Regions from separate parts of the Barrientosiimonas humi genome, predicted to be linked through region 2. Evidence: predicted binding sites of a transcription regulator. Region 2 holds the regulator's gene; the other holds the start of a gene.
What was found. The regulator LexA, encoded in region 2, represses DNA repair genes until DNA is damaged. The targets are predictions, from matches to a motif close to TCGAACANNTGTTCGA.
Positions count from the first base shown of each region.

Region 1: FB554_RS17800 (HNH endonuclease signature motif containing protein) is a predicted target of LexA. The motif match lies at 4,689-4,704, and genes of this name have one in related genera.

Region 1 covers NZ_VFOK01000001.1:1,587,300-1,593,452, reverse strand. The annotation lists gene ribB (3,4-dihydroxy-2-butanone-4-phosphate synthase) at 1-635, shown strand, start outside; gene ribH (6,7-dimethyl-8-ribityllumazine synthase) at 632-1,135, shown strand; gene FB554_RS07440 (phosphoribosyl-ATP diphosphatase) at 1,147-1,410, shown strand; gene hisG (ATP phosphoribosyltransferase) at 1,420-2,268, shown strand; gene FB554_RS07430 (PH domain-containing protein) at 2,278-2,739, shown strand; gene FB554_RS07425 (FUSC family protein) at 2,754-3,899, opposite strand; gene FB554_RS07420 (nucleoside/nucleotide kinase family protein) at 3,909-4,529, opposite strand; gene FB554_RS17800 (HNH endonuclease signature motif containing protein) at 4,713-6,153, shown strand, end outside.
Region 2 covers NZ_VFOK01000001.1:918,618-924,770, reverse strand. The annotation lists gene FB554_RS04370 (vitamin B12-dependent ribonucleotide reductase) at 1-103, opposite strand, end outside; gene nrdR (transcriptional regulator NrdR) at 159-704, opposite strand; gene FB554_RS04360 (LysM peptidoglycan-binding domain-containing protein) at 1,064-1,459, opposite strand; gene lexA (transcriptional repressor LexA) at 1,755-2,471, shown strand; gene FB554_RS04350 (NAD-dependent protein deacetylase) at 2,497-3,357, opposite strand; gene FB554_RS04345 (LysR family transcriptional regulator) at 3,398-4,342, shown strand; gene FB554_RS04340 (ComEC/Rec2 family competence protein) at 4,409-6,153, opposite strand, start outside.

The DNA.
Region 1 (6,153 bases), 670 kb from region 2:
AGCTGGTGCGCTGGCGGCTGCGGCACGACCTGGTCGAGCCGGTCGCGCAGACGACGCTGCCGACCGCGCACGGCCGGTTCGCGGTGCACGGCTACCGCGACCGGCGCACCGGCACCGAGCTGGTCGCGCTGGTCTCGCCGCGCGGGGTCACCGACCCGGCGCTGGTGCGGGTGCACTCCGAGTGCCTCACCGGTGACGCGCTGGGGTCGCTGCGCTGCGACTGCGGCCCGCAGCTGGACGCGTCGCTGGAGCTGGTGGCGCGCGAGGGCGGCGTCGTGGTCTACGTGCGCGGCCACGAGGGCCGCGGCGTCGGGCTGCTCGACAAGCTGCGCGCCTACGAGCTGCAGGACGCCGGGCACGACACGGTCGACGCGCAGGTGCGCCTCGGCCTGCCGGTCGACGCCCGCGACTTCGCCGGCGCCGCCGCCGTCCTGCGCGACCTCGGCGTGCGCCGACTCACCCTGCTGACCAACAACCCCGCCAAGATCGACGCGCTGGTCGAGGCCGGCCTGGAGGTGACCGAAGTGCAACCGCTGAGCGTGGGGGCCAACCCCAGCAACGAGCCCTACCTGCGGGCCAAGCGAGACCGGCTGGGCCATCGGCTGCCCGCGACGATCACCGGGGCGGCGTCGTGAGCGGGGCGGGCTCGCCGGCGCTGCAGGTGCACGCGCCCGACGTGCGCGTCGCGGTCGTCGCCGCGTCGTGGCACGAGGTCGTGATGGCGGGGCTGCTCGGCGGTGCGCGGCGCGCGCTCGCCGACGCGGGCGTACGGCCGGAGTCGGTGACCGAGATCCGCGTCCCGGGCTCCTTCGAGCTGGGCGTCGCGTGCGCCCGGGTGGCGCCGGCGTACGACGCGGTCGTGGCCCTCGGTGTCGTGATCCGGGGCGGCACGCCGCACTTCGACTACGTCTGCTCGGCCGCCACCGACGCGCTGTCGGGCATCGCCGTGGCGACCGGCACGCCGGTCGGGTTCGGGCTGCTCACCTGCGACACCGAGGAGCAGGCGCTCGACCGCGCCGGGCTGCCCGGGTCGGCCGAGGACAAGGGGCACGAGGCGACCACCGCGGCCCTCGCGACGGTCCTCGCGCTGCGCGAGGCCGGACACCCGCGCGGGGCGTCCGGCACCCGCGACTAGCCTGGTCCCTCGTGAAGACGTTCGACCAGCTGTGGGCAGAGCTGTCCGTCAAGGCGAGCGAGCGCCCCGCAGGCTCCGGCACTGTCGCGGCGCTCGACGCCGGCGTGCACAGCATCGGCAAGAAGATCGTGGAAGAGGCGGCCGAGGTGTGGATGGCGGCCGAGCATGAGGGCCGCGAGCGCACCGCCGAGGAGATCAGCCAGCTGATCTACCACCTGCAGGTGCTGATGCTCGCGACCGGCCTCACGCCCGAAGACGTCTACACGAACCTGTAAAGGACCCTCATGCTCAAGCTCGCCGTCCCCAACAAGGGGGCGCTCGCCGAGTCCGCCGCCGAGATGCTGCGCGAGGCCGGATACCGCGGCCGCCGCGACAGCAAGGAGCTGGTGGTGGCCGACCCCGACAACGGGGTCGAGCTGTACTTCCTGCGCCCGCGCGACATCGCCGTCTACGTCGGCTCCGGCACGCTCGAGGCAGGCATCACCGGGCGCGACCTGCTGCTGGACTCCGGCAGCCCCGCCACCGAGGTCCTGCCGCTGGGCTTCGGTCAGTCCACCTTCCGCTACGCCGCGCGACCGGGCGCCGCCGCAGGCATCGACGAGCTGGCCGGACGCCGGGTCGCCACCAGCTTCCCGGGGCTGGTGCGCGCCGACCTCGCCAAGCGCGGCATCGACGGCGAGGTGGTCCGGCTCGACGGTGCCGTCGAGACCGCCATCACGCTGGGCGTGGCCGACGTCATCGCCGACGTCGTCGAGACCGGCACCACCCTGCGCAACGCCGGGCTGGAGGTCTTCGGCGACCCGATCCTCACCAGCGAGGCGGTGCTGATCCGGCCGGCCGCCGAGGGTGAGAGCAGCGGCCAGGTCGACGTGCTCGTACGCCGGTTGCAGGGCGTCCTCACCGCTCGCCACTACGTGATGATGGACTACGACATCCGCGTGGAGCTGGTCGAGCAGGCGTGCGCGCTCACGCCCGGGCTGGAGTCGCCGACGGTCTCGCCGCTGCACGATCGCGGCTACGTGGCCGTGCGCGCGATGGTGCCGCGGCGCCGCACCAACCAGGTGATGGACGACCTGTACGAGGTCGGCGCCCGCGCGATCCTCGTCACCGACATCGCGGCCTGCCGCATCTAGGGGGCGAGGATGGCCAAGGACGATCCCTACGCGACGTTCCGTCCGGTCGGCGGCCGCATCGTGCCGCTGGTCGTGGCGGGCCTGTGCGTCATGATCTTCACGGTGGTGGCGATCGCGCTGCCGAGCGAGGGCAAGCCGTCGTTCTCCGTGGGCGACAAGACGTTCATCTGGATGATCGGCGTCGGGTTCGCCCTGGTGCTGTGGCGGTTCGCGCAGGTGCGCGCGATCCCGACGCAGGAGGGCATCGAGGTGCACAACCTCGTCGTGACCCGTCAGGTGGCGTGGTCGCAGATCGTCGAGGTGCAGTTCGGCGGCGGTCAGGCCTGGGCGGTGCTCGAGCTCGACGACTTCGACACGCTGCCCGTCATGGGCATCCAGCGCAGCGACGGCCCGCGCGCCACGGCCGAGGCCCAGCGGCTGGCCGCGCTGGTCGAAGCGCACACCCGCCGCGGCCCGGCGGCGGAGATCTAGCGGTCCGGCGGTCCCTACTCGTCGAGCTCGTCGTGGCGGGTCGGGACCTCCTCGCGCACCTTCTCGTAGCTCCACCCGGTCAGCATGAGCAGGTCGACCACGATCGAGCGCAGCTGAGCGCGGATCACCTCACCCGACAACGACGTACGCCCGGTGCCGGCGATGCTGCGCGTCGCCGTGTCGTCGGCGAGCAGCAGCAGCGCGGGGCGCACGTTCTGCGGGACGCGCCGCTCGGACAGCTCGTCGGCCATCTGGTCCATGACCTGGGCGAGGTCGTCGACGGCGGTGAGGTAGGCGGGCGGGATCGGCTCGCCCTCGAGCACCGCGACCGACACCCGGCGCACGAGCACCCGGATGTTGCGGATCGCGCGGTCCAGCGGCTCGGTCAGGTCGGCGATCGCCACCACCGAGGCGTTGTGCCGGCGCCGGAACGGCGACTGACGGGTGACCGCGATGCCCTCGTCGACGGCCTCGCGCAGGTCGGCGAGATGGCCCTCGCTGGCGCGCGCCCGGGCGAGGGCGTCGTCGGCGCGCTGCTGGTCACGGCGGCGACCGGCGGTGGCCGTGGCGCGCAGCACCTCTGCCAGCTCGGTCAGCACCCGCGCGGCCTCCACGCGGGGACGGCGCACGGGTGAGGTGGGGGTGATGGTGGCCGCGAGCAGCGCCACGCACCCGCCGACCACGGCGTCGAGCCAGCGGCTGAAGGCGTACTCCGAGTCGGCGACGAGCGTCGTCACGATCATCGACTGCACGCCGGCCTGGATCATCATCAGCCCGCCGGCGCCCGCGAGCACCGCGATCGACATGGCGCACAGCACCACGACCGCCAGCTGCACCGGACCCGTGCCGAAGAAGTGCACGAACACGTCGCCGACGAGCACACCGATCGCCACGCCGACGGTGAGCTCGACCACGCGACGCAACCGTTGGCCGTACGTCAGTCCCAGCGCGACCAGCACCGTCACCGGGGCGAAGAACGGCTGCGGGTGGCCGAGCAGGTAGCGGGCCAGGCTCCACGCGATCGCGCCGCCGACCGCGCACTGCACGATGAGGAAGGCGCGGTCGCGCAGCCGCTCGACGCGCTGGGCGAAGGAGCGCTTGGTGAGTCGTGGGCGAGGGTCGAGTCGCCGACCCCACTCGCCGGCCACCTCGCTGCTCATGGGCCCAGCCTAGGGAAGCGCAGGCCCGTCGGTCTGCAGCCGAAGGTGCGCATGCGCGGCGGTGCCGTCGGCCTCGAAGATCCGTGCCTCCTGCGCGGCCCAGGCCTCCCAGTGCCCGGCGAACCCGTCGCCGTCGCGCGCGAGGCCGCGCTGCATGCGCACGTCGTGGGCCGCCTCGAGCCAGACCCGGACGTCGGCGTACGCCCGGGCCACTCCCACGCTGCTCGCGACACCCTCGACGACCAGGAAGTCGGCGGTCGGCACCGGCACCAGCTCGGCGAACTCGCCCGCGTGCCAGTCGAACCGGCGGAACGCGGCCTGCTCCCCGCGCGCGAGCGGGACGAGCACCTGGGTGGTGAGCAGAGCCGGTGCGGCGGGCAGGCCGTCCCAGCCGGGCAGCAGGTCGTCCAGGTGCACGACGGGCGCGTCGAGCCGGTCGGCGACCAGGCGGGCGAGGGAGGACTTGCCCGAGCCGGCGGGGCCGTCGAACGTGACGACCGTGGGGCGAGGGGAGGGCGGCGCTGCGTCGCCGCGGGCGCGCCGGGCCAGCTCCACCACCTGGTCGGCGTGCGCGGGATCGGCGAGGTTCTCGCCCCAGACGTGGTGGTCCTCCTGGGTCTCCTGCGGCATGGGGCCGACCCTAGGGAGCGGGGGCAGGGATACCGCGCGGGGGCACGGGGTGAGGCAACACGGGGCATGCGTGGCTGACCGGGCTGCTGCGCCTGGATCCACAGGCAGGTCAACGAGATCCGTCGTGTCCACAGGGGTTCTGACCCCTTCCGCTCGTGTTCGAACAGGTGTACGATATCGCATATGACCCCGAGCACCGCACCGACTCCCGGCGACCCGGTCGCCGCGGCGCGTGCGCTGTTCGAGTCGTTGCTCTACGAGGACGGCCTCGTCGGGGCCGTCGAGGGCACGTTCGGTCCCGTGGCGCGCTCGGGTCCGCACGGTGCCGCGGAGCCGCAGACGCACGACCCGGTGGTCCTGCTGATGGGCGCGATCCAGGTGCTGACCGCCGACCTGATCGACCGGATGCAGCGCACCGACCCGTTCGCGCTGAGCGAGCAGGAGCAGTGGCTGGTGCCGGCGGATCTCGGGCCGGCGTCGGTGGGTGCCGGTGATGCTGTGGCGTCTGGCGGTGCGGGCGGCATGAACGGTCCGAGCGGAGCGGGCGGTGCGGGCAGTGAGGGTGGTGCGGGTGGTGAGGGCCTGCCCCGGACGCCGTTGCCTGTCCCCGAGACACGGTCGCCTGCCGCGCGTGGCGAGGTCGAGCGCGAGCTGCAGTCGGAGGCTGCGTGGCGCGAGGCCGACCGTGCCGCCGAGCGGCAGGCGCAGTTCGAGCTGACCGCGGTGCTCGCGCACGCGGCGATGAACCAGGCGGCGGCGGTGCGGGCGCACGCCACGGCGGGGCTGGCGAGGTTCGACCGGGTCCCCGACAGCGCGTTCTTCTCGGCGCAGGAGTGTCTGGCGGGCGAGCAGCCTCGACCCTTCGACGTGGTCGAGCACCAGCCCGGCCACCGTGCCGAGTTCGCCGGCGACCTGCTCGGGCCGGCGCTGCGCCTCGGGCCCTACGCCGCCGACTCCCTCGTCGACGACTCCGTCTGGCTGACCACGCGGGTGCCCGGCGTGCTCGCCGCCGTCGGCCGCGGCGAGGTCAACATCGAGACCGCGGCCGCGATCGCCCGCGAGGTGCAGGAGGCGCGGCCCGAGACCTGCGAGCTGGTCGAGGAGGCGGTGCTGAGGCGCCGGGTCCATCAGCGCCAGCGCACTCAGGCGCAGCGCTCGACACGGACCCTCGTCGGCCGTCACGAGTCGGAGGCCGCCCGGCGATCGGCGAAGCGCACCAAGGCTCAGCAGACCGGGGTCTGGCTCGACTCGCACACGACTCCGGGGCTGTCGGCGTTCAGCGCGGTCATGCCCACCGGCAAGGCCGTGGCGTTGATGGACGCTGTCGACCAGCGCGCCCACCAGGCGCAGCAGGCCGCCCGCACCGGCTCCGCAACCGCGCACGGCGAGCAGCCGCCGGAGAGCGCGGCCGGCGCGGCCGGCGCGACCAACGACGGCAACAGGACGAGCGAGGACGTGGCGCGCGCAGCGATGCTGCTGGGGGAGCACCGCGCCGAGGCCCTGTACGACCTCGCCATGGGCAACGTCGACCTCACCGCCCACCTCGAGCTCATCGTCCCGCAGCCGCCGTCACCCGAGCCGCCTCAACCGCCTGGCCCGTCCCCGTCGGCCCAGCCGCCTGGCC
Region 2 (6,153 bases):
CCTCGTCATAGGGGTGGACGCCCGGGGTCGTGTAGATGCGCTCGATCTTCAGGCCCTTGTTCTTGCGACGGGCCCTGGATCCAGCGCTGGTCGTCTCGGTCATGACAGCTCCTCCGGTGGGTGTCTTGTGCTCGGCAGGTTTCTTCGGGGGGTGGTGCTCAGGTGCTGGCGGTCTCATCGTCGCCGCCACCACCGACAGGCCCCGTCGACGAGGTCGACGCGGGGCGCTCGGCCCGGTCGGGCTCGACGCCCGCGGCCTCGCGCTCGGCACGCAGCAGCGTGATGGCGGTCTCGAAGTCGTCGGTGGACTCGAAGGCCTGGTAGACGCTGGCGAAGCGCAGGTAGGCCACCTCGTCCAGCGCGCGCAGCGGCCCCAGGATCTCCAGCCCGACGTCGTGCGCGTCGATCTCGGCCAGCCCCTGGGAGCGGATGCTCTCCTCGACCTGCTGCGCCAGCAGCGCCAGGTCGTCGTCGGAGACCGGTCGGCCCTGGCAGGCCTTGCGGACCCCGGCCAGCACCTTGCCGCGGGCGAACGGCTCGCTCGCCCCCGAGCGCTTGACCACGGTCAGGCTCGCGGTCTCCAGGGTGCTGAACCGCTTGCCGCAGGCCGGGCACTGGCGGCGCCGCTTGATGCTGGTGCCGTCCTCGGACGTACGACTGTCGACGACTCGGGAGTCGTCGTGGCGGCAGAACGGGCAGTGCATCGGGCACCTCCTTCGCGCGGTTCGATCGGGTCCGGGAGGGCGCTCCACGAGGCCGGTTCGGGGGAAAACCTGGGGACGGACGGTGGAAAACCGGCCTCCGGCTGTGGATGTCCTTGTGGACTAGATGTGGAGAACTTACACGGCTGTAACTACTAGATATAGGGAGGTTAGGACGCTTTGGCCCGACGCGCAAGGCCGCGCCGCGGCGGCCTGCGTGTCGCTCACCACGTCACCCGCGCACCACCCGCTCAGGCGCCCGGAACGGCGGGAGAAGTGGACGTGGCCGGTGACGGAGGAGCCCGTCACCGGCCACGAGATCGAGGCTGTCGCCGCGCTCGGGCGACTGACCTGCACCCTGCTCAGGGCGCCGGGATCACCAGCTGCTGACCGCTGGAGACCTGCAGGGAGTTGAGGCCGTTGGCCACCTGGATCTGGGCGACGGCCGTGCCGACCGGGACGCCGGGAAGGTGGGCACGGGCCAGGTCGGACAGGGTCTCCCCGGAGCTCACGGTGACGACCTGCTGGGCCTGCGCTCCCCCAGCGGTCGCGCTGATGGCCGCGCCGACCAGGATCGCCAGGACGACCACGGCGAGGGCCAGCGCGCGGCGGCCGCGGCGGGTGAGCCGGAAGGCCGCGGGGCGGGCTTCCTGCTGGGGCAGCGGCGGCACGACTCGCAGGTGCCGGCGCCGCGCGGGCTGGGCGGACCCGAACCGCGGGTGCGGGGCGATGGCCGGCGTGACGGTGGCGGCGCTCATGTCTTCCTCCAAGGACGGTGACGAACTCGACGAACAAGTGTGCGATGGAACGTCTGTACGATGTATAGCACGGACGTTCGAACGGCTCAAGGCCTCGCGCGGCCGGCTCGGCCGGGAGACCCCGCCGACACGCGTCGTACAGGTGTTTGAAACCTGCTGCGGGTCTTCATAGGCTGTTCGCACAGTCACCAAGACAAGCAGCGACCACCGACAGCCCCTCGCCGACGACGACCGGTCCGGCGCCAGCGGGCACCGTCACCGGCCGCGGCGCGACGCGGAACGAGGACCGAAACCCATGGCCAAGATCCACGAGATGCCCGAACCCGACGGGCAGGCCCTGACCACGCGTCAGCGCAAGGTGCTCGAGGTGATCCGCAACTCGGTCGACCGCCGCGGATACCCGCCGAGCATGCGCGAGATCGGCGACGCCGTCGGCCTGACCTCACCCAGCTCGGTGGCCCACCAGCTGACGATGCTCGAGCGCAAGGGATACCTGCGCCGTGACCCGATGCGCCCGCGCGCCATCGAGGTGATCGCCCCCGGGCAGAGCAAGCGCGAGCGCGGTTATCGCGGCCGCTCGGTGAGCCAGGCGAGCGAGAGCCTGGTCGACGAGACCGGCCTGCACGACGACCACCCCGAGGCCGAGTACGTCCCGGTCGTCGGCCGCATCGCCGCGGGTGGCCCGATCCTTGCCGAGGAGGTCGTCGAGGACGTCTTCCCCCTCCCCCGCCAGATCGTCGGCGAGGGTGACATGTTCCTGCTCAAGGTGGTCGGCGACTCGATGGTCGACGCGGCCATCTGCGACGGCGACTGGGTGGTCGTGCGGCAGCAGCCGACCGCCAGCAACGGCGACATCGTGGCCGCGATGCTCGACAACGAGGCGACCGTCAAGACCTTCAAGCGCACCAAGGGCAAGGTCTGGCTGATGCCGCACAACGAGGCCTACGAGCCGATCGACGGCAGCGACGCCACCATCCTCGGCAAGGTCACCGCGGTCCTGCGCCGCGTCTGACCGCCGGGCCTACCCGGCGCGGGCTCTACGCCGCGACCGCCTCGACGAGCCTGCGCAGGGTCGGCCCCAGCGGGGCGTCCACCTTCACGTCGATCAGGTCGTCGGCCCGGGTGACGCCGTGGGTGATCGCGGCGACCGGGATGCCCTCGCGGGCCGCGTGCCGGGCGAAGCGGTAGCCCGACATGACCATCAGCGACGAGCCCAGCACCAGCAGCGCCCGGGACCGGTCGACCGCCTCGAAGCACGCGTCGACCACCGGCCGCACGACCGACTCGCCGAACATCACGACGTCGGGCTTGAGCCGGTCCGACCGGCAGACCACGCACGCGGCGATCCGGAAGCCGGCCACCTGCTCGTCGGTGAGCACGACGTCGCCGTCGGGCCGGACCTGACCGCTGATCTCCCGGTCGAAGTGCGGGTTCGCCCCGGCGAGCCACTCGTCGACGACCTCGCGGGCGTACCGCTCCCCGCAGTCGGCGCAGACGACGAACGACAACGACCCGTGCAGCTCGGTGACGTCGCGCGCGCCCGCCTGCTGGTGCAGCCCGTCGACGTTCTGGGTGATGACCGCGCCGACCAGGCCGAGGTCCTGTAGCCGCGCGACCGCGCGGTGCCCGTCGTTCGGCTCGGCCGCGGCGAACCTCGGCCAGCCTGTGTACGCCCGCGCCCAGTAGCGCTGTCGCGCCGCCGGGCTCCGGAGCAGCTCGGACACGGTCATGGGGGTCACGCGCCGCTCGCCGTCGGCGCCGCGGTAGGCCGGGATGCCCGACTCGGTGGAGATGCCGGCGCCGGTCAGCACGCACACGTCGCCGCCGCGCACCAGCCGGACGAGCTCGTCCCACAGGCCCGGCGCCAGGGCCGGGTCAGGGGTGGTGGAGGTCAGCACCCGACCAGTATCCGTCAGCGAGAACGTAGGATCCGGAGGCATGATCGACGCCGCTGGGCTGCGCGTGATGCGCGCCATCGCCGAAGAGGGCAGCTTCACCGCGGCGGCCGCGTCGCTGGGCTACTCCCAGCCCGCCATCTCCCAGATGGTGCGCCGCCTCGAGGAACGCACCGGAACCGTGCTCGTCGAGCGCATCGGGCGCAGCGTGCGGCTCACCGAGGCCGGCGAGGTGCTCGCGCGGCACGCCGTGCCGGTGCTCACCGCGCTGGACCGGGCCGAGGGCGAGATCCGCGCCATCGCGGGGCTGCAGTCGGGGCGGGTGCGTCTCACCGCGTTCCCGTCGGCCGCCTCGACGCTGGTGCCGCAGGCCCTGGCGCTGGTCAAGCAGCGCTTCCCCGACGTGCGGGTCGCCTTCACCGAGGCCGAGCCGCCCGAGGCGCTGGCCTCGCTGCGCGCGGGCGACTGCGACGTGGCGGTGACGTTCGTCTACGACGGTGACACCCTGCCGCGCGGCGAGGACGACCTCGACCCGTTCTCGGTGCAGACGCTGCTCGAGGACGAGGTGCGCATCGTTCTCCCCCGCGACCACCCGCTGGCCGCGCAGGAGCGCGTCGACCTCGCCGACCTCGACGAGTCGGCCTGGATCGCCGGCTGCCCGCGCTGTCGCGGTCACCTGCTCTCGCTCGCGCAGCAGTCGGGCTTCGAGCCCGAGGTGGCCTTCGAGACCGAGGACTACGTCGCGGTGCTCGCGCTCGTGGCCGCGGGCCTCGGGGTGGCGCTCGTGCCCGAGCTGATCCTGCGCTCCACCAGCAACGACGGCGTGGTCGTGCGGCCGATGAACCCGCCCAACCGCCGCACCGTGCAGCTGGTGACCACCCCCGACCTCGCCCGCGTGCCCGCGGTGCAGGCGACCGTCGAGGCGCTCGCCGAGGCGGCCAAGCAGACCGGTTGCCGGCCCGACGTCGAGGCGGCGCCCGCGGGCTGAGGCCTCGCAGGGTGAGGCCCCGCCGGTCGAGCCCACGGGCCCGGCCCGGTCGCGGCGCCCGTCGCGTCATCGTCGGCTCACCACCGACCCGCGCCCCTCGCGCACCACGACCGCCAGGTCGCCCCCGCGGTCGGTGCGCACGGCGAGCGTCCCGGAGTCGCGCAGCGAGCCGAGCAGCCGCGGCGCCGGGTGCCCGTAGTCGTTGTCGGACCCCACGCTGATCAGCCCGTACGTCGCCCGCACCTGGCGCAGCAGCGCCGGGTCGTGGTTGGACGAGCCGTGGTGGGCCACCTTCATGGCCAGCACCGGGGTGGGGTCACCGAGGCGGGCCAGGGCTCGCCGCGTCTCGCGCTGCGCCTCCTGCTCGGCGTCGCCGAGCAGCAGCAGGCGTACGCCCGCGACGCGCACGTCGAGCACCACCGAGCCGTTGTTCTGCAGCGAACCGGTGCGGATGGTGCGGCCCGGCCACAGCACCGTGGCCTGCACCCGCCCCCAGGACAACCGGTCCCCGGCGCGCGCCTCGGTGAGCGGTACGCCGGCGGCGGCCGACGCGCGCACCACGAGCGGACCCACGGTCGGCTGCTCGGCGGCGCCGGAGTCCTCGGCGCGGACCGGGGTGGTGACGACCTCACCGACGCCGCGTCCGTCGAGCAGGGTCGGGAGGCCGGTGACGTGGTCGGCGTGCAGGTGGGTCAGGACGACGGCCTCGACGCGGCGCACGCCCAGGTCGTCGAGGCACCGGCCGACGGCGGCCTCGTCGGGTCCGGCGTCGATCACGAGCGCCCGGTCGGGGCCGGTGCGCAGCACCGCGGCGTCGCCCTGGCCCACGTCGCAGACGACGAGCACCCAGCCCGGGGGTGGCCAGCCCGGCTGCGGCAGCGGCCACACGGCCGCCGAGACCAGCAACGCGCAGGCCAGCACGACGACCGGGTGCCGGCGGCCGCGCACGACCAGCCGCGGGCCGGTGAGCAGGGCGAGCAGCACGAGCGCGGCCAGCAACAGCGCCCCGGGCGGACCCGCCGGCCAGGGCAGGTTGCCCCACGGCACCTGGGCCGCCAGGTGAGCGACGGCCGCGATGCCCCAGGCCGGCAGGCCGGCGACCCAGGCGATCGCGACCCCGAGCGGCAGGGACAGCGGAGCGAGGAGCACCACTGCGATGCCGCCGAGCGTGGCGGGCGCGACGAGGGGTGCGGCGAGCAGGTTGGCCGGCACGCCGACCACGCTCACCGAGCTCTGCAGCAGGACGATGACGGGCGCGCACATCGCTTGTGCCGCAACGGGAATCGCGATCGGCTCCCCCAGCCAGGCGAGCCTGCGCGGCAGCGCTGATGCGATCCGCCGGCCCCAGCTGCGGGCGAACAGCACCAGGCCGAGCGTGGCCAGCACGGACAGCGCGAAGCCGTACGACGCCGCGAGCCACGGGTCGATGACCAGCAGTCCGACGACGGCGGCACCGAGCGCGGGTGCCGCGGCGCGGGGGCGGCCCGAGCTGGTGGCGAGCAGCCCGACGACCCCCATGGCCGAGGCGCGCACCACGCTCGGCTCGGGTCGGCACAGCAGCACGAAGACGGCCAGCGCCACGAGGCAGACCGGCAGCCGGCCACGGCGCGGGATGCGCAGCCAGCCGCAGCACCACACCACCGCCAGCAGCAGGATCGAGACGTTGGCGCCGCTCACGGCGGTCAGGTGGGTCATGCCCGTCGCCCGCATGTCGTCGACGAGGTCGCCCGGCAGCCGCGAGGTGTCGCCGATCACCAGCGCGGGGACGAGCCCGCGGGGGTCGGCCGGCAGCGGGTCGGTGGCCTCACGCA